3 regions of the Arthrobacter sp. 2MCAF14 genome follow, and region 1 is predicted to be linked to each of the others. Evidence: riboswitches for the same ligand, from Rfam matches in the RefSeq annotation. Region 1 holds a riboswitch; each other region holds the start of a gene.
The links. Region 1 has a riboswitch for S-adenosylmethionine ahead of AB4074_RS08810 (hypothetical protein). Riboswitches for the same ligand answer to the same signal wherever they lie in the genome.

Region 1 (7,376 bases):
CCGCGTGTCGGCCTCGTACGCCGGGTGGGCAAGGCGCCAGCGTCAGCGGCTGGCTGCCGGCACCAGGATCCAGAGCACCTCGACGGGCTCGTCCGTCGGATTGACCCAGGTGTGCGGCTCGCGGCCCGGGAAGGACAGCGTGTCTCCCTCTTCGAGCTCGTACTCCTCGTTGGTGAGGATCAATTTGATCCGGCCCTTGACGACGTGGAGGACATCGACGTCACAATCGACGGCGTAAAGCTCGGCTTCTCCGCGGCCGCGTGGCTCGATGGAGGCCTGCAGGATCTGCAACCGCCGTTCCGATCGGGCAGTCAGGAGCCGCTCCACGATTCCCTGGCCACCGAGCGAAATCCGCGGCCCGTCGTCGCGCCGGGTCAGGTGCGTCTCCGGTGCAGCGAAAAGGTCTCCGATGGACACTGAAAGAACTTGGCAAAGCGTCACAAGGGAAGCGACCGACGGCGATGTCAGGTCACGCTCCACACGGCTCAGGAACCCTTTGGTCAGGCCGGTGGCGTCGGCAACCTGCTCGATGGTGAGCCGCTGCGATTGGCGGGCGGCGCGGATTCTGGAACCGATGGCAACGGGGACGTTGCTCGGTTCAACGGGGAGAGCTTTCATTCACGAACCTTTCAGGCCGTTTATGCGGCCCTGTCATTGCAGCAATAGTAGCCGGATCGCCCGCGTGGCAGGGCCTTTGGCTAGCTGGAGGAGCGCCGATGAGTCCGCTGGGAGAGACAGCATCTTGACTGTTACTCGCATCACTACGTATCCTCATAGGCAACAAGTGTTGTTTGTGAGGCATACATCACAGACTACTCTCCCCAATCACCAGCGCAGAGACCTTCCGCAACCCCGCACGAAACCCAGCGGACCGGCGTCGGAATCCCCCAGAGCTCTGCGCATCACTTTCAGGAGCCAACCGTGGACTCTTCGTTCATCAATATTGCGATCGTGGTGGTGTATTTGCTCGCCATGCTGGCCTTCGGCTGGTGGGGCAAGTCGCGCACCAAGAACAACAGCGACTTCCTGGTGGCAGGGCGCCGCCTCGGTCCGATGCTCTACACCGGCACCATGGCCGCCGTCGTCCTCGGCGGCGCATCGACGGTTGGCGGCGTCGGTCTCGGCTACAAGTTCGGCGTCTCCGGCATGTGGCTGGTGGTCGCGATCGGTTCGGGCGTGCTCCTCCTGAGCCTGCTTTTCGCCGGCACCATCCAGCGACTGAAGATCTACACGGTCTCCCAGATGCTGAGCCTGCGTTACGGCCAGCGCGCCACGCAGACCTCCGGCATCGTCATGCTGGCCTACACCCTCATGCTGTGCGCCACGTCCACTGGCGCCTACGCCACCATCTTCGTTGTCCTCTTCGGCTGGGAGCGCTGGCTTGCCATCGCCGTCGGCGGCGCAATCGTCCTCGTCTACTCCACCATCGGCGGCATGTGGTCCATCACCCTCGCCGACCAGGTGCAGTTCATCATCAAGACGGTGGGCATCTTCTTCCTCATGCTCCCGTTCGTCCTCAACGCCGCCGGCGGCTTCGACGGCATCCGTGCCCGGGTTGACGCCAGCTTCTTCCAGTTGGACGGCATCGGAGCGCAGACCATCATCACGTACTTCGTGGTCTACACCCTGGGCCTCCTGATCGGCCAGGACATCTGGCAGCGCGTCTTCACCGCCAAGACCCCCAAGGTGGCCCGTTGGGGCGGCGCCACTGCCGGCATCTACTGCGTCCTGTACGGCGTCGCGGGAGCTTTGATCGGCCTTGCCGCCCGCGTGGCCCTGCCCAACATCGACGTCAAGGCCCTTGGTAAGGACGTTGTCTACGCCGAGGTAGCCACCCACATCCTGCCGATCGGCATCGGCGGCCTCGTCATGGCCGCGGCAGTCGCGGCCATGATGTCCACCGCTTCCGGGGCCCTCATCGCCGCAGCCACCGTTGCCCGCGCCGACGTAGTCCCGTTCGTGGCCAGCTGGTTCGGCAAGACAATCAACACCGACGACACCGAAAACCCCGAGCACGACGTCAAGGCCAACCGGTACTGGGTCCTTGGCCTGGGCATCGTGGCCGTGCTGATCTCGATGGCGGCGCAAGACGTCGTGGTGGCCCTGACCATTGCCTACGACATCCTGGTGGGTGGACTCCTAGTTGCCATCCTGGGCGGCCTGGTCTGGAAGCGCGGCACCGGTATTGCCGCGGCCTGGTCCATGGCGGTCGGATCCGTACTGACGCTTGGCCTGCTGATCGCCTACGCCACGGGAATCATCCCCAGCGAAGACGGCGTCTACGCCAACGATCCCATCTACTGGGGCCTCGGCGCCTCACTCCTGGTCTACGTTGTGGTCTCCCTGCTGACCCCGCCCACCTCGCCCGAGGTTCGGGCAGCCTGGGACCGTCGCGTTGCCGGAGCGGTCACCGAGGAACTCCCCTTGGAGGTCCACCCGGTGGCCAGCCACTAAGCTTCACAGAACCAAGTACGACGGCGGCGCCGCACCTTCTCCTCGAGGGTGCGGCGCCGCTGCCGTTTGGAACGGTTTCTACCGGGCCTCAATACCGCGCCGCGATTGTACCGTTCCATGTACAGTAGGAAGAGCTTCAAGAGATGTGGTGCCAAGCTCCGACTTGCCACACGCCAACCCCATGTTCACGGGTGGTTCGGATGAAGAAGCGGCCCGGCTCGGACCAGAGACAACCGAACGGGCAAGAGCAACTCCACAGGAGAAGGCCATGCCTTTCGAAAACGGCGCCGCCGCCGACCGCACCACCCAGTCCGGCACCTTATTGTTGCCCCGCCCCCGGCGGGTGGACGAGTTCGTCCGGGTGATTCCCGGCGTCGACCTGTCCCAAGGCTCCATCACATTCGTGGTGGACGGGAACTTGGAACGCTATTGGCATCATGAGCCGCGGCTCATCACCGAAGCGCTCTCAAAGGCGGTCCAGCCCGCCCGCTGGTTCCCCGCGACACGGAAACTCACCCTTACGGTGGCCGCAACCGGGCACCGGGCAGGCGTGCAGAAGCACTTCATCCTGAGCGCGTTTTAGCTGCCAGGGTTTAGCACGTCGGGTTTAGCGAGCCGGGGCTATTCGATATCTTCAGCCTCACGGTGTTCGTCGGCATCGAGGGCAACCGGCCGCTCGTCGTCGTCAAGAACCTCGGATTGGTCCTCCCAGTCCTCGTCCACCGCCAGGTCCTCGTTGTAGTCATAGGCGGGATCGGCCTCGACCGTGGGACGGTCGGGGTGGCGGGCGTGGGTCTCGGTGCTGTCCATGGTGCAACCTCCGTTCGACGTGCCGCTGAGCCCATCGCACAGGCATAGGAGGCAGCCGTCCAACGCTACCCCGCCAATTCGTGGACCCTGTCCATCCATCCCAGCACTGCCCCCAGCCGCGGTCAAGGCTTCCCGGGAGCCTCCCGTTTTTGAGGCGGGCCTAAATTCTCCAGTGAGGATTACCGGCCGAAAAACCGCGGAAATTGGCGATAGAGTGGAGCCGCAATGAGGCGATGAAGCCCGCCCCAGCAACCCAGGAGTCCCGGTGCAACCGCACACAAAACCCTCGCATCCAGACAACTCGCATTCAGACAATCCGCAGGACTCAAGCAGTCCATCGCAAGACGTGGCAGCCCCCAAGACTCCCCCGTCGTCGTCGGACATCAAGCGCTGGCGGCAGTACTTGGCGGACGAGCGAGCCGAGGCCGCCGTTTACCGCCAACTGGCGCAGCGCCGCGACGGCGAGGAACGCGAAATCCTTTTGGCCCTCGCAGAGGCTGAGGGCCGCCACGAGGCACACTGGCTCAGGGTCCTCGGCGAACATGCCGGCATGCCGAAGGCAGCCTCCCTCAGAAGCCAGATGCTCGGCTTCCTGGCCCGGAATTTCGGATCAGTGTTCGTGCTGGCCCTCGCTCAACGGGCCGAAGGCCGCTCGCCTTACGCGAAGGATCCAGCAGCAACCCGCGCCATGGCGGCCGACGAACAGATCCACGAGGAAGTAGTCCGCGGCCTGGCGACGCGCGGCCGCAACAGGTTGTCCGGCACCTTCCGCGCCGCCGTATTCGGCGCCAATGATGGCCTGGTCAGCAACCTTTCCCTCGTGATGGGCATGGCGGCCACCGGCGTTCCCGCCACCGTGGTCCTGTTCAGCGGTATCGCAGGCCTGCTGGCGGGCGCCCTGTCCATGGGTGCCGGCGAGTATGTCTCGGTCCGCTCTCAGCTCGAGCTCCTCAAGGCCACCCGCCCCACCCAGGCCACGCTGACCGCAGCCCCTGCACTAGACATCGAGCACAATGAGCTGGTCCTCGTGTATCTGGCCCGGGGCATGTCCCGCGAAGCCGCCGAACACCGGGCCGCCGAGCGGATGGGCCTCTACAGCTGCGATTGCGATCCCAGCCTCTCGCTCCACCCCGAAGTGGAAGAAACCGTCAATGAGCACGAGGCCGTAGGCTCCGCCTGGGGCGCCGCAATCTCGAGCTTCTGCTTCTTCGCTTCGGGCGCCATCGTGCCCATCCTGCCGTTCATCTTCGGCATGACGGGCTTCGCGGCGCTTGCTGTGGCCGGTACGCTGGTGGGCATCGCGCTTCTGTCGACCGGCGCCGTCGTCGGCTTGTTGTCCGGAACCTCGCCGCTGACCCGCGGCCTCCGGCAGCTGGCCATCGGGCTCGGTGCGGCCGCGGCAACGTATGGGCTGGGACTCGTCTTCGGCGCAGTCATCGGTTAGTAGCGCCGGCCCGACGGGGCGCCGGTGCAGGGACTTGGGGGAAGACTTGCATTCAAACTACGGTTACGACGGCGGTCCGCCGCCCAAGCGCCCCAGTACCGTTCTGGCGCTGTTCCGAAACTTGTTGGTGGTGGCAGCGGTTGCTGCCGTAGCCGTGCTTGTCAGTGGATTCCTCCGCGGCGGCCCCGGCATCACAGGTTTGCTTCCAAACCTGACCCCTTCGGCCAATGCCACCGCAAACACCCCCGGGCAGGACGGGGCCCCCGGGCAGGGACCACAAAAGGCGGCTCGTGCGCCGGATACCCCACCGCCTGGACTGGAGGAAGCCGGGCAGCCGCTCGGCTCCCCCGCGAAGCCTGCGGTAGCCAGCAGCTCCTACAAATTCCTGGCCACCAACGCCGACGGCACCCCCGTTGGCTACTCTCCGTGCCGGCCGCTGCACTACGTGGTCAACGCAGCCCTCGCCCCGGCCGGATCCGAGGGACTCATCGCCGACGCCATCGCCAAGATCGCCGCCGCCACTGGCCTCAAATTCGTAGACGACGGCTCGAGCGCGGAAAACCCCTCCGAGAAGCGCAAGCCGTACCAGCCCGCGCTCTACGGAGATCGTTGGGCACCGCTGTTGATTTCCTGGACCACGCCCGAGGCGGCTCCGGCGTTGGCAGGAACCGTCATCGGAACCGGCGGCAGCACCATGTTCAGCTTCGGCACCGGACCCAAGAGCTACGTCTCCGGAAGCCTGGACCTCGACGCCCCGCAAATCACGGAACTGCTGGGCGTCCCCGGGGGCGCGCATTACGTCTCCGCCGTGATTCAACACGAACTTGGCCACGTGGTGGGCCTTGACCACGTAGAGGACCCCATCCAGCTCATGTACCCGGAGATCGGTGCCCCGGATGGCTTGGCAGCCGGAGACCTAAACGGACTCTACAAACTCCACACGGCCCCGTGCCGGAGCGATCTGTAGACCCGTTCATGCCCTGCCTGAGCTATGCCCCACCCAACTAGTCCCCACCGCCACCCTTGCCTCGCAAGCTCGGCCAGGGAACCCTGGCGGCGTGGGCCCACGCATTAGATGCCGTTTTGAGCCCTGATAACGACAACAACTGCGAGTTAGTTGGGCGGGGACGGGTTGAGCTATCTGGGTATGGCTTCCAGCAAACGGGCAGGCTTGAAGCTGGCTCCTGCGCCTGGGTAGGAGGGGACCTCGATCCGGGCATGGCTGTGGATCTCGTTGACCGTGGCCTTTGTGTGTTCGGCGATCCGCTCCAAAGTGGTCACCCACATCCCGTCCATGGCCTTGACGCGTTCGATCAGCCGCTCCAAGGCAACGGCCTTGGATGGACGGCCGGAGATGAACGGGTGGTTGGTCAAGACGAAGCAACTGCCTTGGGCGTGGTGGGCTTCGGCTTCGAGGGTCCACATCTCCAAGACCTTGGCCGGACTCTCGATGACGCCGCTTCCTGTTACTCCCGGGTAGAACGCGTATTGTTCCCAATCATCCAGGGTCCAATCGACCGGAATCTCAACAATGTCCTGTGAATCGCTGTCCCCTGAATCACCCGGGGCAACCGCCATGCGATAGGGGGCATCGCCGTCGAGCAGGCTTGAATCGTAGAGGAAGCCACGGTCCGCTAGCAGTGCCGGCGAATGCCAGTTCAGCTCCCACCACGGTGCCCTGTAGCCGACCGGCCTGACCCCGGCTACCTTCGCGAGGGCTTCGAGCCCGCGGTCCAGATAGTTGGCCTCGGTGGCTGCGTCGATTCCCTGCATCGGTTCGTGCAAGTAGCCGTGGTGGGCCACTTCATGGCCGCCGTCGACGATCCGCCGCACCACGTCGGGGTAGCTTTCCGCCGTGAACCCCGGGATGAAGAAGGTTCCCTGGATCTCTTGTCGCTCGAGGATCTTCAGGAGCCGCGGAACAGCGACCCTCGGGCCGTAGGACTGGTGGCTCATGAGCGACATGCGCCTGGTGCTTGTGGGATCGTGCGCAATGGTGCACGATTCGGCGTCGACGTCGAACGTGAACGACGCCGCCGCCTTGAAGTTTTCGGGCCACGTGATCGGGTGCGCCTCGTCAGGGAAAGCGTTGGTGGTCATCGGGGTTCCTCTCAGTCGTTGACCAGATTGGCGACGGCGTCTTCCGCAAGGGGCTGCGACGTCGCGGTTGGGGAGGAAACTGCGGCTGCGGACGGCAGCGGAAGGTATCGGGCATGAACCCGTGGGCCCAGTGCGCCGTAAACCGCCGCGGCAACGAGCCCGCCTGCCAGCCAGGACAAGTCGATCCCGCCCATGGCCGTGGCGATGGGGCCCTGCATGATCGGCAGAACGCCGTACATGAACAGCCACGTGGCGAAGATTCCTACCAAAAGCGCGGTGATCCCGGCCCAGTTGACTGCCGGGAGCCGACGTGTGCCCACGGGGTCGAAGAGTCGATCGACTGCCACGGGGCTACGCTTGTCCACCCAGAAGTAGTGCACCAGCATGATGCCTCCCCACGCGGCTACCCACGCCACGAGGCCGCCGAGCCAGGTGCTCAGGGTTGAGGCGAAGTCCGACTGCAGGATGAAGAACACGACGCCGACCAGGGCTAGGAGCCCGACGAAGACGTTCAAGGAGCGACGCTTGGCCTTGATGTCCAATGCCTGCGCGGCCACCGAAAAGGTAT
Region 2 (7,376 bases), on a different contig from region 1:
CCAACACCTAAGCCAGCGGCTTAGCGTAAGACTTAATGCGGAGGGCCCCGGAAACCATCAGGTTTCCGGGGCCCTTGCCGTTTAAGGCTCTTACACGTCCACGGACTTCATAGCGTGGATCCTGTCCAGGATCGAGTTCTTGAGATTCTCAGGAGCCGCTTCCGTACAGGAGCGCTTGACCACGGTGCGGATGACGCATTCAAGGTCGTATTGCTCGGTGCACTCCGGGCAGTCTTCCAGATGCACTTTGATCTCTGCGATGTCCTCGCGGGTCAACGCACCATCGAGGTACTCGTAGATACGCTGCATCCGAGCATCGTCGCAGTCGCCCAATCCTTGGCAGCTCATTTCCTTTTCTCCTGTTTTTTGCTTGTGGCCGCGCCCACGGCCAAGGCCTTTTCTTCCGCGCCGGCGCTGATTCCCCGTTCTGCGGCATAGTCCGCCAGCAGATCGCGCAACATTTTCCTGCCGCGATGAAGCCGGGACATGACCGTCCCGATCGGGGTATTCATGATGTCTGATATTTCCTTGTATGCGAAGCCTTCGACGTCAGCGAAGTACACCGCGAGCCGGAATTCCTCCGGAATGGACTGCAAGGCGCTCTTCACGTCCGAGTCCGGCAAATGATCCAGTGCCTCCGCCTCCGCAGAGCGCAGCCCCGCGGACGTATGGGATTCCGCCCGCGCCAACTGCCAGTCTTCGATGGTGTCCGAATTCGACTGCAACGGTTCGCGCTGCCGCTTCCGGTAGAGGTTGATGTAAGTGTTGGTCAGGATGCGGTACAGCCACGCCTTGAGGTTGGTTCCCGGCTTGTACTGGTGGAAGGCGGAGAAGGCCTTGGTGTAGGCCTCCTGGACCAGGTCCTCGGCGTCGGACGGATTCCTGGCCATGCGCATGGCAGCCGAATAGAGCTGGTCGACATACTGCATGGCGTCGCGTTCGAAGCGCGCCCTCCGTTGCTCGGGGGTCTCGGTTGCGAAGTCCACTGCAATCTCGACGTCGGCCTCAACAGTTGCGTCGCCGTCGGACGTTGCGTCCGTGACTTCAGTCGCTGCTTTGTACATGGCCGCTGCGGCCGGATCCATGGTGCTCATTGCATCCAAGTCTACTGTCACCGTCCGGGAGTCCCTCGGCAGCTCCCGCCCAAGCGCCAAGTGTCCCTCGCGGTCCTTAACCAAGGCCAAAAAACCATCTCCACTCAAACGACATGACCGCGCGGCACAACTCACGCGCCACATTCCAAGGTCCAGCCCATACCGCACCTTCTCTTGACAACGGCAGGCTCCGGGCAAATATTCCGCAAAGATGCAAGACTAGATCCGACTGCACCCCGTGAACACCGCACCACTTGAACGCAACACCACCTGAACACTGTGGCAAGCCATCCAGGAGGCAAAACATGTCCCTCGTCCGTTTTCTCGCCAGGCCAATGTTGGCTTCCAGTTTTGTCGTCGCAGGGCTGGACAAGCTCAAGAACGCGGATGACACTGCCAAACAGCTCTCTCCCCTGCTCCGCCGCGCTTCCGAGTCATTGCCTTTCCCGGCGGACGAGAAGGTGCTGGCGCGAGTCATCGGCGGCGCGCAAGTTGGGGCCGGCGCCTTGCTGGCCCTCGGAAAATGTTCCCGGTTCTCGGCAAGCCTGCTTGCCGGCATCTCGGTCCTGAATACCTTTGTTGAGTGGCGTTCTGCCGACATCAGCACCAAGGAAGGCCGGCACGCCCGCCGAGCCCAGTTGCTCAAGAACATTTCGCTGACGGGTGGCGTTTTCCTTGCCGCCGTCGATACCGCGGGCAAACCGAGCCTGGCTTGGCGCGCCGAACACCTCGCCATGGATGCCAAGAAGGCCACGGGCAAGCAGTTCAAGAAGACAGACCGGGCCGTCCGCAAGGCCGTAGACAACGCAGTTGGAGCATAAGGAAGCATGCCAGGAACCCCCGCCACGCAGACAGACGATTCAGGGAGCACCACCACCTCCGCACTCCCCTTGTGGCCGGCACCCTTCGCCAGCCACCCTGTGGATGCCACGGTCACGGTTCCTGGTTCGAAGTCCCTGACCAACCGCTATCTGGTCCTGGCGGCATTGGCCAACGGCCCAAGCAGGCTGCGGGCGCCCTTGCATTCGCGGGATTCCGCTCTGATGGTCGAGGCCCTGCGCCAGCTCGGCGCCACCATTACCGAGGTTCCCGGCGATGGACACTACGGCCCGGACCTTGAAGTCACCCCCATCGACCCGGCCGCTGCCGCATCAGAGACCGCCATCGACTGCGGCCTGGCCGGCACGGTCATGCGCTTTGTGCCGCCGCTCGCGGCCCTCCGCAACGGCGCTTCGGTGTTCGACGGCGATCCCCACGCACGCCAACGTCCCATGGGCACCATTATCGAAGCCCTCCGGACACTCGGGGTGGAAGTCAGCGCACTGGACGGCCCCGCGGCGAGCTCCCTGCCGTTCAAAGTATCCGGCACGGGCTCTGTCCGCGGTGGCCACCTGGTCATCGATGCGAGCGCTTCTTCGCAGTTCGTCTCCGCCCTGTTGCTGGTCGGGGCCCGGTTCGATGAGGGCCTTCACCTGGAGCATGTCGGCAAGCCCGTGCCGAGCCTTGACCACATCAACATGACCGTGTCGGTCCTGCGCGGCGTCGGAGTGCAGGTGGATGACTCCGTGCCAAACCATTGGCGCGTCGCCCCCGGTGCCATCCAGGCGTTCGACGAGAGGATCGAGCAGGATCTGTCCAACGCGGGTCCCTTCCTCGCCGCGGCGTTGGCCACGAAGGGAACTGTCCGGATCCCCAACTGGCCAGCCAACACCACGCAAGTCGGGGATCTCTGGCGGGACATCCTCGCCACCATGGGTGCCACTGTCACGCTGGACAACGGCACGCTGACAGTCACCGGCGGACCGGAGATCCTGGGCGCGGACTTCGACGAAACCAGCGAACTCGCCCCTACCGTTGCGGCATTGTGCGCCCTGGCAACCAGCCCTTCCCGGCTCACCGGCATCGCTCATTTGCGGGGCCACGAAACGGACAGGCTGGCTGCCTTGGTCGCCGAAATCAACCGGCTTGGCGGCGACGCCGAGGAAACCAGCGACGGCTTGGTGATCCGGCCCGCGACGCTGCACGCCGGCGTCGTGCACAGCTATGCCGACCACCGCATGGCTACCGCGGGCGCCATCCTTGGGCTCGCCGTCGAGGGTGTCCAGGTTGAAGACATCGCGACGACCTCCAAGACCATGCCCGAATTTCCGCAAATCTGGGCATCGATGCTCAGTGCCGGCCCAGCGGGCGCGGACACCGTTTCAACGGAGACAAGCAACTAAAGATGGCCCGCGACGCAAGCTCCTGGGATGAGTCCGATGTCCGGATCCGCCCCAACAAGAAGGGCACACGCCCCCGCACGAAGGACCGCCCCAGCCACGACGACGCCGTGATCGGGCGCATCATTACGGTCGACCGCGGGCGCTACACCGCGATAGTGGACGAAAGCTCGGACAACGAGCGCATCGTCATCGCGGCCCGTGCCCGGGAACTCCGGCGCTCCCCCGTGGTTCCCGGAGACTTCGTGGCGCTTGTCGGCGATGTGTCCGGAGCCCCGGACACCCTCGCCCGCCTCGTGCGCGTCGAGGAGCGCAAGACCCTCCTGCGGCGAAGTGCCGATGACACGGATCCGATCGAACGGGCCGTCGTCGCCAACGCCGACCAGCTCGTGGTGGTGGTCGCAGCCGCCAACCCGGAGCCGCGCACCGGATTCATCGACCGCGCCTTGGTGGCAGCGTACGACGCCGGAATCGAGCCGCTGCTGCTCGTTACCAAAGCGGACGTCAAGGATCCAACGGAACTCCTTGCCAACTATGTGAGCCTGGGTTTCCCCATCATCATCAGCCGGACGGCCGACGCAGGGGCCTCCGGCATCGACGCCCGTTCCGACGACGGCTTGTCCGCCCGCCTCGACGGTGACTCCGTCGGCCAATTGCGGGACTACCTCGACGGCAAGGTCACCGTGCTCCTCGGCCATTCCGGCGTCGGGAAGTCCACCATGGTGAATGCCCTCACCGGCGCCGAGCGCGCCACGGGCGGGGTCAACGCCGTGACGGGGCGCGGACGGCACACCTCGTCCTCTGCCCTTGCACTGAAGCTCAGCGACGCCCCCGGCGGCAGCTGGATCATCGATACGCCCGGCATCCGCTCCTTCGGCCTCGCCCACGTGAACCCGGACCGCATCCTGCATGCCTTCCCGGATCTGGAACCCGGAACCGAAATGTGCGAGCGAGGCTGCAAGCACGATGCCTCCGCGGTTCGATGCGGACTGGATTCCTGGGTCGCCGACGGCCACGCCGGCGAGGCAGGCCCGGCCCGCTTGGCGTCGTTGCGCCGGCTCCTCGGCGCGGACCCGCGCATGGAAGCCCAGGAGACCAAGGAATTGGGTACGGTCAACTAACTGCGCGCTTGCCGTCCTACCTCCCCGGCTCACCCGCGAAAAGACGGTAGTTTGGAACCATGACCCAACCCGATTCGAGCTACAATGACGACCTGCGGCTGGCACACGTCCTGGCCGACTCCGTCGATTCCCTGACAATGGAGCGGTTCAAGGCACTGGACCTCCAGGTCGAGACCAAACCCGACCTGAGCCCCGTCACCGATGCCGACAAAGCCGCCGAAGAAGCAATCCGCGGGCAGCTCTCCCGTTCCCGCCCCCGCGACGCCGTCCTCGGGGAAGAATTCGGCAGCACGGGCCACGGCTCGAGGCGTTGGATCATCGATCCCATCGACGGGACCAAGAACTTCGTGCGTGGCGTGCCCGTCTGGGCTACGTTGATCGCCCTCGTGGACGAGGGCGAGGTAGTAGTGGGGCTCGTGAGCGCTGCGGCGCTCGGCAAGCGTTGGTGGGCGGCCAAGGGCTCGGGCGCCTACATGGGCCGATCCCTGGCCGCAGCCACCCGGCTGAAGGTTTCCAACGTGTCGCGGCTTGAAGACGCCTCGCTTTCCTACTCCGAGCTTTCCGAGTGGAAGCAGCACGGTAAGCTGGACAACTTCCTGGGCCTCGAGAACGATGTCTGGCGCAGCCGTGCGTACGGCGATTTCTGGTCCTACTGCCTCGTGGCCGAGGGCGCCGTGGACATCGCCGCCGAGCCGGAACTCCAGGTCTACGACATGGCGGCTTTGGTGCCGATCGTGACGGAAGCCGGCGGGCGCTTCACGTCCCTGGACGGTGCGGATGGTCCCTTCGGCGGAAACGCCGTGGCCACTAACTCGATCCTGCACTCCGAGGTCCTCAAGAGGCTCAACCCCGAGCTCGACGACCTCCTCTAGCCCACCCTCTCCACTGAATAAACGACGGCGGACGCCCACTTTTGGGGGTGTCCGCCGCTTTTTCTTCGGCAGAAGGCACACTTTTCCGGCGGTGTAATAATCCGCTTAACAATCGCCGGTCACATTGGAATGAGCCTTGCCAGTGTCCTACGCTCTTTACAGGTCACGAGTGCCAGCGCGAAACCCCGGTTTGCTGGCCGGCAACCCTCCATCGCGGCGGGGTGCCCCGGGTGACGACCCGGCCGGTCCGGAACGGATGCGGCAAGCGCGGACCCCCTGCACGCAGGGGTCCCTCTTGAGTGAGGTCCCATGAGCACAGCCACATTTACTTCCCCGGCTCTTTCGCTGAACAAGGAATCTGCACAGCACCGTGGTGAAACCCTCCCCCGGGCATCGCGCCCGCTCGCCGCGGTCACCGGCGCGGAGTTGCAGGCACCCTTGATCCAGGGCGGCCACATCCGCTACGCCAACCTTGACTACGGCGCTTCCGCACCTGCCCTGACGGTGGTTTCCGCGTACCTTAACGAGATCCTGCCGTACTACGCGAGCGTCCACCGCGGCGCAGGCTATGCCTCCCAAATCAGCACCTCGGTCTATGAAAACGCCCGCAACATCGTCCGTGACTTCGTTGGCGGCCGGCCGGACGATTCGGTCATTTTCACGCGCAACACCACCGATTCCCTCAATCTACTGGCCGGCTGCCTGCCAGTGGAGGGCGGTCGACACATTGGCGAAGTCCTTTACCTGGACATCGAGCACCACGCCAATCTCCTCCCGTGGCAAAGTGTCCCCCACCGCAGCATCGTTGCCGCGGGAACGTTGTCCGAGACCGTCGCCAATGTCCGCACAGCGCTCTCCCACGGCGGCGTCAGCCTTCTGGCTGTCACCGGCGCGTCAAACGTGACCGGCGAAATCCTGCCCATCAAGGAACTCGCAGCCTTGGCCCACGAATTCGGGGCGCGGATTGTGGTGGACGCGGCGCAACTCGCCCCGCACCGCAGAATCGACATCGCCGCAGCGGATGTCGACTACTTGGTTTTCTCTGGGCACAAGCTCTATGCACCGTTTGGCGCAGGTGTCCTGGTGGGCCGTCCCGACTGGCTCGACGCCGGCACACCGCACCTGGCCGGAGGCGGCGCCGTCCGCGAAGCGCGCCTCGATTCGGTCAGCTGGGCCACAGGACCGGCCAGGCACGAAGGCGGCTCGCCGAACGTACTCGGCGCGGCCACACTCGCCCGGGCAACGCAGGTCATCGCCAGCCTCGACCACGATGAATGGCACGCCCACGAGGCAGCCATCCGCTCACATCTGGTCGAGGGCCTCAAGCAAATCGACGGCGTGACCGTGCACCAGATCTTCAGCGACACGGATCCCCAGGACACCATCGGCGTCGTGAACTTCTCGCTCCAGGGCTACGACGCCGGACTTGTGGCTGCCTATCTTGCGGCCGAGCACGGCATTGGCCTGCGCGACGGACGCTTTTGCGCCCACCCGCTGCTCAAGCGCCTCGGCCTGCCCTCCGGATCACTTCGAGCCAGTTTCGGCGTGGGCTCGCGCTTGGAAGACGCCACCCGGCTCATTGCGGGCATCCAGGCGCTCAAGAGCAACGGCCTCAGCTGGGACTACGTGGTGGATGCCGGCCGCTGGGTGCCGGCGAACGACCACCGCAGCTATCCGGAGTGGGCTCCCAACACTCCCGGGACCGCGGGAGCGGCTCCCTGCAGCACCGACTGATTGCGGTAGATTCGTAGGGTATTTTTCCTGTCCTACGAAGGAGTTCCTGCGTGGCCCCGCGACCCAAAGGCACGTCAGCCGGCCCCAAGCTCTATGAGGAACGGCGCCTTGAACTCGGCCGGAGTTTCCAGGACGGCGGAGAACACTATGATCGTGTCCGGCCCGGCTACCCTGCGGATTCGGCCGACTGGCTGCTGCCGGAAGGCGCCCGGGACGCGGCAGACATCGGCGCCGGCACCGGAAAGTTCACCGCGCTCTTCGTCGAGCGCGGGCTGGCGGTGTCCGCAGTGGACCCCTCCACGGACATGCTCACGCAGCTGCGCAAAACGTATCCAC
Region 3 (7,376 bases), on a different contig from region 1:
CGGTTCCGCCGGCCTTCATTTGCTTCGCGGCGAGCTCGTATTGCGGGTGCGACAACAGCCGCGGGTACTTGACCCAGCTGATGGCCGGCTGATCCTCAAGCCATTCGGCGATCCGCAACGCAGACGCCGAGGAGTGGTTGACGCGCAGCGCCATCGTCTCCAGGCCCTTGGTCAGGACCCAGGCGTTGAACGCGGAAAGCGACGGCCCGGTGTGCCGCATGAGCTGCTTGACGGGACCGTCGATGAATTCCTTGGTGCCCAGGATTGCTCCGCCCAGGACCCGGCCCTGGCCATCGATGTGCTTGGTGCCCGAGTAGACAATCACGTCCGCGCCGAGATCGCCGCAGCGCTGCAGCAGCGGAGTAGCGAAGACGTTGTCGACGACGACGGTAGCGCCCGCCGCGTGGGCTAGTTCGCTCACCGCTGCAATGTCCACGATTTCCTGCATGGGGTTCGACGGCGACTCGAAGAACACTGCCGTTGTCGGCTCGGACAATGCGGCACGCCACTGGTCCAGGTCCGGGCCGTCCACGAAGACGGTCTCGACGCCCCAGCGGGGCAGGATCTCGTTGAGGATCACGAAGCAGGAACCGAAGAGCGAGCGGGCGGCAACCACGCGGTCGCCGGCGGCCAGCAACGCACCGAGGGCGGTGAAGACAGCGGACATGCCCGACGCCGTCGCGAAGCACGCTTCGGTGCCTTCGAGCAGGCGCAGTCGCTCCTGGAAAGTGGCCACGGAGGGGTTGCCGTAACGGGAGTAGACGAAGCGCTCGTCCTCGCCCGTGAATGCGCGCTCTGCGGCTGCGGCGGACTCATAGACGAAGCCGGAGTTCAGGAAGACGGCCTCGGACGTTTCTTGGAAGTTGGTGCGGTCAAGACCGCCGCGGACTGCCTGGGTGTCAGGGCTCCAGCCGGCGGCGTCAGGATTGAAAGTCACTTAGATGTTCCCCAGGTTCGTCGGAAGTCCACGGTTTTTCCAGCCGTTCACGGTTCGCTCGCCGTAGCGGTCCGGTTCGCCCTCGAAGCCCTCCAGGACGTTGTAGGCGGTGTAGCCGGCCTGTGTTGCTGCGATCGCGGCGGCGATGGAACGCTGTCCGGAGCGGCAGAGGAAGACCAGTTCGGTACCATTTGCCTCCGGAGCCTGCTGCGTCAGCTCTTCGATGAAACGGGTGTTGGGGATGCCGCCGGCCAAGTTCCACTGGATGAACAAGGGATCGTTCTCCGTGGCCTTTGTGTCAGGGATCCCGATGTGTGCCCACTCGCCTTCGGTGCGGACGTCCACCAGGATGGCGCCTTGTTCCAGCTTGGCCCAGGCATCGTGCGGACTGAGGTCGCCTGCGTAGCTCATGCGTGCCCCTCGCCGTCGAACTCTTCATCAAGCTGGTCTACCGCGTTGGCAACTGCTGCATCTGCGCTCGCGATCGCGGCGGGTAGGACGATGGCCTGGGCCACAATCACGTCCGTGCCATTGAAGGTCGCGGCCGGGCTGCCGTGCAACACGTATCCCTCCGCGAGGGCGGTGGAGATCCGCTCGCAGAAATCCTTCGTGTCAGGGCCCGTGATGAGACGGTACGAGAGTTTTTCTTCGGTGGGTTCAGGCATTGGTGCTCCTCAGTCACGCTTGCAGTTCGAAAGTGTCGATACGCCGAGTAGTCACCTGAGGCACCCCGCCGGAGAGAGGGTTGCCGACCAGCAAGTCAGGGCTTCGCGCTGGTGCTCATTACTCAAGAAGAAAATAACATCCACGACGGCGGCCTGCATCACCGGCCGTCGTCATGTTCCGTAACCGGGGGTCTTAGGCGTCGGTTTCTTTCGGCAACGGGTCCAGGCTTGCCTGGATCCGGGGTGGAATGGCGTCGAACCGCGACGCTACTGCCGTAGGGGAGTGATGAAAAGTGGAACCTTGATGCTTCCGGATTTCCAGCAGCTCGTGTACGGATATCCCGGTGGCGGTGGCGAGTGCATGCAGCGAGAGGCTGTTGTGATGAGCCAAGGCAAAAACCACACCCGACAGGGCTTCGAAACCTTCCGTCTCGTAGATTTCCTTCACCAAGTTGGACATGCCGTTTGCATCATCGATTGATCCCGCTGACGCACCAGTCGCCATGGCCGTCAGCGACCATGCAGCAGAGTCGGGGCTGATGTAGATGCTCATGTCGATACCCTACGGACTCAGGCCCGCTTGGGGAATGGGCGATACGTTTATCTTTATGGCAGCACTCACCGACCTTGACCGTCAGCTCCTCTCCGCTCTGAGGGAGGATGGCAGGGCGTCCGTGGCCAGCCTTGCGCGGAGGCTGGGCGTCGCCAGGGCCACTGTGAATAGCCGGCTCGAGCGTCTAGTTTCCTCGGGAACCATCGTTGGTTTCACTGCGAGGGTGCGCGACGAGGTCGATCCACTTGCCATTCGCGCCATTGCGCTCATTGCCCTGGAGGGAAGATCGGCCGACAAAGTCATTCGCCAACTCAGGGGACTTCCGGAGATTTGGGCACTGCACACCACCAACGGCGGGTGGGATCTTGTGGCCGAGCTGCGCACGGAAAGCCTCAGTGACTTTGACCAGGTGTTGGGCCGGATCCGCGGCATCGAGGGGATCGTCAATAGCGAGACGAGCCTGTTGCTCAGTTCCGTCCTCCGGTAGTCGCCCGCACGACGGACGCCTTTATCCAATGAGCATTATGTAGAGATGCGTTCATCATTTTGTGCAGCCTTTCAATGAAAAGTACGTACTTTGGCAATTGTGGATGCATATCGCCGCTCCGTAGCCTCGTAGCAACAGTGCTTATGAGGGAAAGGAGCGCACATGACGCGCTTTGTCGATGTCCGCAATATGGTTCGTTGGACGGCCGGGCGAGGCCCGGAGACCATCATCTCGGAGATGATTCAATACTTGGAAGACGACTTCCGGCGGTGGGAATCTTTTGACAAGACTCCGCGGGTGGCAAGTCACACGCCATTTGGGGTCATCGAGCTGATGCCCACCAGCGACCAGGAAACATACGGCTTCAAGTATGTAAATGGACACCCTTCGAATCCAGCGCGCGGCTTCCAGACCGTGACAGCTTTCGGTGTCCTGTCCGACGTCCATAACGGTTATCCGACGTTCCTCGCGGAAATGACAGTGCTGACAGCGCTGCGGACGGCGGCTACGTCGGGGATGGTCGCGAAGAAACTCGCTCGCCCCGATGCCCGGATCATGGGGATGATCGGAACCGGAACCCAATCGGAGTTTCAGGCCCTGGCTTTCCGGGTGGCCTTGGGCATTAACACTGTCAGGATCTGGGACACGGATCCGGCTGCGATGGAGAAGTTCGTCCGGAACATGGCTCCCCTCGGCTTCGACATCACCATTGCAGACTCGGCGGCCCACGCAGTGGAGGGCGCCGACGTCATCACCACGTGCACGGCGGACAAGGCCAATGCCACCATCCTGACGGCAGACCAGGTTTCGCCCGGTGTCCACATCAACGCGATCGGTGGCGACTGCCCTGGGAAGACCGAACTCGACGCTGCCATCCTGGGCCTCGGCGATGTCTTTGCGGAATACGATCCCCAGACGCGGATTGAAGGCGAGATCCAACAAATGTCCGCCGAATTTCCCGTCACGGAATTCTGGCAGGTCCTGTGCGGGCGCGCGCTGGGCCGCACCGCCACGGACCAGGTCACGATATTCGATTCCGTGGGCTTCGCGATCGAGGACTTTTCCGCCTTGCGGTACCTGCGCGATGCCGTTGAGGGTTCGGAATTTTTCGAGGAGATCGACCTCGTCGCGAACCCCGATGACCCCAAGGACCTTTTCGGTCTGGTGCGGGCACTTTCTCCCATGGGATCCTGAGAAGCCGAACTGACTCGCAGTCGTTGTCGTTTAGGGGCCGCTAAACGACAACAAATGCGAGTTAGTTGGGGAAGTCTGGTGCGCCGGCCCCAGAACCGGCGCACCAGACGTTTAACAAGCTTGACCGGCGCAACTAGTTAACTACTGAGGGCATGGCGGCACAATAGGGTCGCCATGCTAAATTACGCGGCCCGCTACACTCGGATTCATGGTGGGTCATGGGGGAACCAGAACCGCAGCGCTATTACTGGCAGGGAGGATTCCGGCACGGTGGGCGGCGCCGCTAGCGGGGTTGGAAAGAGTGCAAGGGTCGAGGACGCGGGCTCGTATACTCTGACCGCAGCCTGTGTTGGCGCCTCGGATGTCCACCTTGTCATCGCCCAGGATCCACGGATCGGCCTTGCCCCCAGGATCAGACGATCGATTGCGCTACGTCCTACTCGCGAGTTGTTCAGCTGCAGCCTGGGTCGGTCAATGTCCAGATTCTAGTAATGCGGGCTTATTCAGGTGCTTCCGCCACCTCAACAGGCGGGGGCGTCGCTGCGGTGAGGATCACGGCCGGCGGCTGAAATCCCCCGGCACGTGGGCGACGGTTATGGAATGTCTTCCGGTTCCGCCGAGGGCCCGGGTGGCCGATGCGGCGCGGGCGGGCCGGGGTGCGGGGGGTGGGGTACATGTTTGTGCAGGTGCGGCGGATGCGGACCGCCGTGCGGCGGACGCGGAGGATGCCGGGGCGGGGGTGGCGGGCCCGGTTCCGGCTCGGTCTCCCCAGCCGCGGCCTCAGGCACCGTCCGTCCATCGTCGGCACCGGTTTCCTCCGCGGCACCTTCGTCGGGGGCCTCGGTCACGAGCCCGTAATAGCTGTAGAGTTCCTGTTCCTGCGTCTCCGTGATCGCGCCGCGGTCGCTCTCGATGCGCGGGCCGTTCTTCACTTTGTCCTTGGCGAAAGCCACCCTGATCACTGAATTCTCAAGGCTGGCTCCGGAAAGCGGGGCGAAAGACTCGGACATGCCGAACAGGCCGGTCCGCACGGTGACAAAGACAGGATCCCCGGAATCACCGCTGGTGAAAACCTGCTCCACTGAGCCGATTTTCTCCCCGGCGACGTCAACGACAATCCCTCCGTTGAGGACGATGTCATCGATATCCTGCAGGCTGAGCATGAGGCAGATCCTTCTCGTGTCGGGGTTCCGGCGGTACCGGCCGAGCTGAACTATATTCTGTCCTGATTCTTCGCGCCCGGCGACAGGGGCTGGCACGCGCCGAACGCACTCACTGTCCGGTGACTGCCAGCACCGCTACTGCCGCAAACACGGTCAGAGGAGCAACCATCAGTCCGAAGATCGCGTAGCCCTTCCACGTAATCAGGACGTTCATCCGCATCAGCCGGTCGTGCCACAGCAAGGTTGCCAGGGAGGCCCAAGGCGTGATGATCGGTCCCGCATTGACTCCGATCAGCAACGCCGCCATCCGCACTGGAGTCCCCGCCAGCGGTTCTGCGAGCAGGTACGCAGGCAAATTGTTGAGGACATTGGAGCCGGCGGCGCCCGTCGCGGCGAGCCGAACCAGATCCAGGAAGCCCTGGCCTTGTCCGGCCACCTGGCTCAGCAACACAGAAGCTCCCAGATGCCTGGCGGCCTCCATCACCAGAAAGAGGCCGGAAGCGAACAGCAACAAGGACCAAGGAATCAGGGTCACCTTGAGAACCCGCGGGCGCCGGAACGCGAACACCACGCCCAGCACTACAGCCCCGGCCAGGGCAGGGATCCATACCGGGACTCCGGACACCAATGCGGGCAGCAGCAGCGCCAGAACCACAGCGCTGCACCCGAGCAGGACCCGGTCCGTCGCAGGCCTGGATTCAGCGCCGGCTGGCTGATCAGGCCTGATCCGCCCGACCGGGATCCGTGAATAGCGGTTGCGCAGATCCCGCCGGAAGACGATGGCGATGAACAGCAGCGGTACGACGACGGCCGTAAGGGAGGGCGCCCACATCAGGCCCGCAAACCCGCCAGGAGTAATACCGCCAAGACTGTGCTGCGCCAGAAGGTTCGTCAGGTTGGAAATGGGCAGCAGCAGGCTTGCCGTGTTGGCCAGCCAGACCGTCGTCAGTGCGAAAGGCAGGGCCGGCAGCCCGGCTTGCCGCGTAACGCTGACCACCACCGGGGTCAGCAGCACAGCCGTTGTGTCCAGGGAAAGGAAGACAGTGCTCAGCGTCGCAAAGACCGCGAGGAACAGCCACAAGAGAATGCTGTATCCGCGGCCCCAATAACGGAGCCGGCGGGCAGTCCAAAGGAACACCCCGGCCTCACTGCACAGCTCAGTCACAACCGTCATCGCGACGACGAACAGCAGAATGGGAGCCACTCGATCCACGAGTGCCATGAGATCGGTGAAAGGCAGGGCGCCCGTGGCGATCGCAACGGCACCCGCCAAAAGCAGGACCGCTCCAATGATCGCCAGACGCATGAACGGAGTCTATTCCCCAGCGTGCGATCCTCGGACCAAGGACGGCAATCATCGCCACGCTAAGCTCGGATCACGTCGATACTGACTGAGTCCCTGCCTGACGGAAAACATAGGTGCAACCGTGACGCTTGCCGAGAACATCTTCAACCAGCCCATTCGGATCCAATTCGAGGCATTTATCGACGAGCACCGGCGGGCGCTCAATGAGTGTTTGAACGGGTTGACGGAAGAACAGTCCCGGCGGTCATTGGTGCCGTCCCGGACCACCTTGCTCGGCCTCGTGAAACACGCGACCTTCGTGGAGAAGGTCTGGTTCGACGAAGCCATATCGTGCCGTTCCCGGGCCGAGATCGGGATCCCTGCGACGCCGGATGAGTCTTTTGTCCTCGATGACGGCGACACGATCGCCACGATCCAGCAAGCACACCGCGAAGCATGCGAAGCATCGCGCCAGGCGACATCTTCCTTGGGGCTCGACGACATGCTCAACGGCAACCGACGCGGTCCGCTCCCGCTGCGCTGGGTGTACCTCCACATGCTCCGCGAGCTTGCGCAACACTGCGGGCACGCAGACATTCTGCGCGAGCAGATCCTCAGCCAGGGATAAAGACGAGGTGCTCGTCGCCGCGTTCAGGAGCTCTCGAGTCCCGGTGAGAGCGACTACTTTCCGGTAGGTAGTAGGGGAGTGTCGATTCTCGATTCCCGTAAGCAGTCCAGTAGCCATTACTCGCGACCCCTTGAGCCTTGGTCCATATGATCCGAATTGGGGCACTGGTTGTCCAAAACACAATTGTTCGGAATCCCGTGGGGATTGCGAAGCGTCAAAGCGTTTCGCGCGGAGACGCATCAGATTTATTTACTGCGGCTGAGACTTCGCTGGACCGGGGATTCGGGGTAATCCGGCGCACCCTAAAGTCGCGCAACAAAGTTATGGGATGCAGACATGAAATTGACGAGTCGCCCGCACCTTATGAGAAGCAAAGCCGATCCAACGAAACAGCTTTCTACTAAAACCAGGTCACCGGCCAGGTGGCTCGCCGCTGGCAGCGTTGTAGCTGTCATGGCCAGCTT

Region 2: it holds a riboswitch for S-adenosylmethionine, as region 1 does, so the genes downstream of both, AB4074_RS00830 (aminotransferase class V-fold PLP-dependent enzyme) here and AB4074_RS08810 (hypothetical protein) in region 1, are expected to answer to the same signal.
Region 3: it holds a riboswitch for S-adenosylmethionine, as region 1 does, so the genes downstream of both, AB4074_RS21610 (DUF1737 domain-containing protein) here and AB4074_RS08810 (hypothetical protein) in region 1, are expected to answer to the same signal.

What each region holds. Positions count from the first base shown of each region.
Region 1 is NZ_JBFRHB010000009.1:45,247-52,622, reverse strand. Features, by position in the region: gene AB4074_RS08820 (helix-turn-helix domain-containing protein) at 43-618, opposite strand; gene AB4074_RS08815 (sodium:solute symporter) at 922-2,454, shown strand; SAM riboswitch class IV at 2,589-2,708, shown strand; gene AB4074_RS08810 (hypothetical protein) at 2,723-3,037, shown strand; gene AB4074_RS08805 (hypothetical protein) at 3,076-3,264, opposite strand; gene AB4074_RS08800 (VIT1/CCC1 transporter family protein) at 3,611-4,708, shown strand; gene AB4074_RS08795 (matrixin family metalloprotease) at 4,755-5,675, shown strand; gene AB4074_RS08790 (polysaccharide deacetylase family protein) at 5,846-6,808, opposite strand; gene AB4074_RS08785 (purine-cytosine permease family protein) at 6,820-7,376, opposite strand, start outside.
Region 2 is NZ_JBFRHB010000001.1:183,364-190,739, reverse strand. Features, by position in the region: gene AB4074_RS00865 (50S ribosomal protein bL37) at 1-11, shown strand, start outside; gene rsrA (mycothiol system anti-sigma-R factor) at 91-348, opposite strand; gene AB4074_RS00855 (sigma-70 family RNA polymerase sigma factor) at 345-1,184, opposite strand; gene AB4074_RS00850 (DoxX family protein) at 1,400-1,915, shown strand; gene aroA (3-phosphoshikimate 1-carboxyvinyltransferase) at 1,922-3,316, shown strand; gene rsgA (ribosome small subunit-dependent GTPase A) at 3,319-4,434, shown strand; gene hisN (histidinol-phosphatase) at 4,494-5,306, shown strand; SAM riboswitch class IV at 5,468-5,580, shown strand; gene AB4074_RS00830 (aminotransferase class V-fold PLP-dependent enzyme) at 5,616-7,040, shown strand; gene AB4074_RS00825 (class I SAM-dependent methyltransferase) at 7,091-7,376, shown strand, end outside.
Region 3 is NZ_JBFRHB010000045.1:1,871-9,246, forward strand. Features, by position in the region: gene AB4074_RS21600 (O-succinylhomoserine sulfhydrylase) at 1-937, opposite strand, end outside; gene AB4074_RS21605 (rhodanese-like domain-containing protein) at 938-1,348, opposite strand; gene AB4074_RS21610 (DUF1737 domain-containing protein) at 1,345-1,602, opposite strand; SAM riboswitch class IV at 1,613-1,725, opposite strand; gene AB4074_RS21615 (hypothetical protein) at 1,796-2,155, opposite strand; gene AB4074_RS21620 (Lrp/AsnC family transcriptional regulator) at 2,211-2,642, shown strand; gene AB4074_RS21625 (ornithine cyclodeaminase) at 2,805-3,836, shown strand; gene AB4074_RS21630 (hypothetical protein) at 4,430-4,999, opposite strand; gene AB4074_RS21635 (SLC13 family permease) at 5,109-6,305, opposite strand; gene AB4074_RS21640 (DinB family protein) at 6,427-6,912, shown strand; gene AB4074_RS21645 (polysaccharide deacetylase family protein) at 7,366-7,376, shown strand, end outside.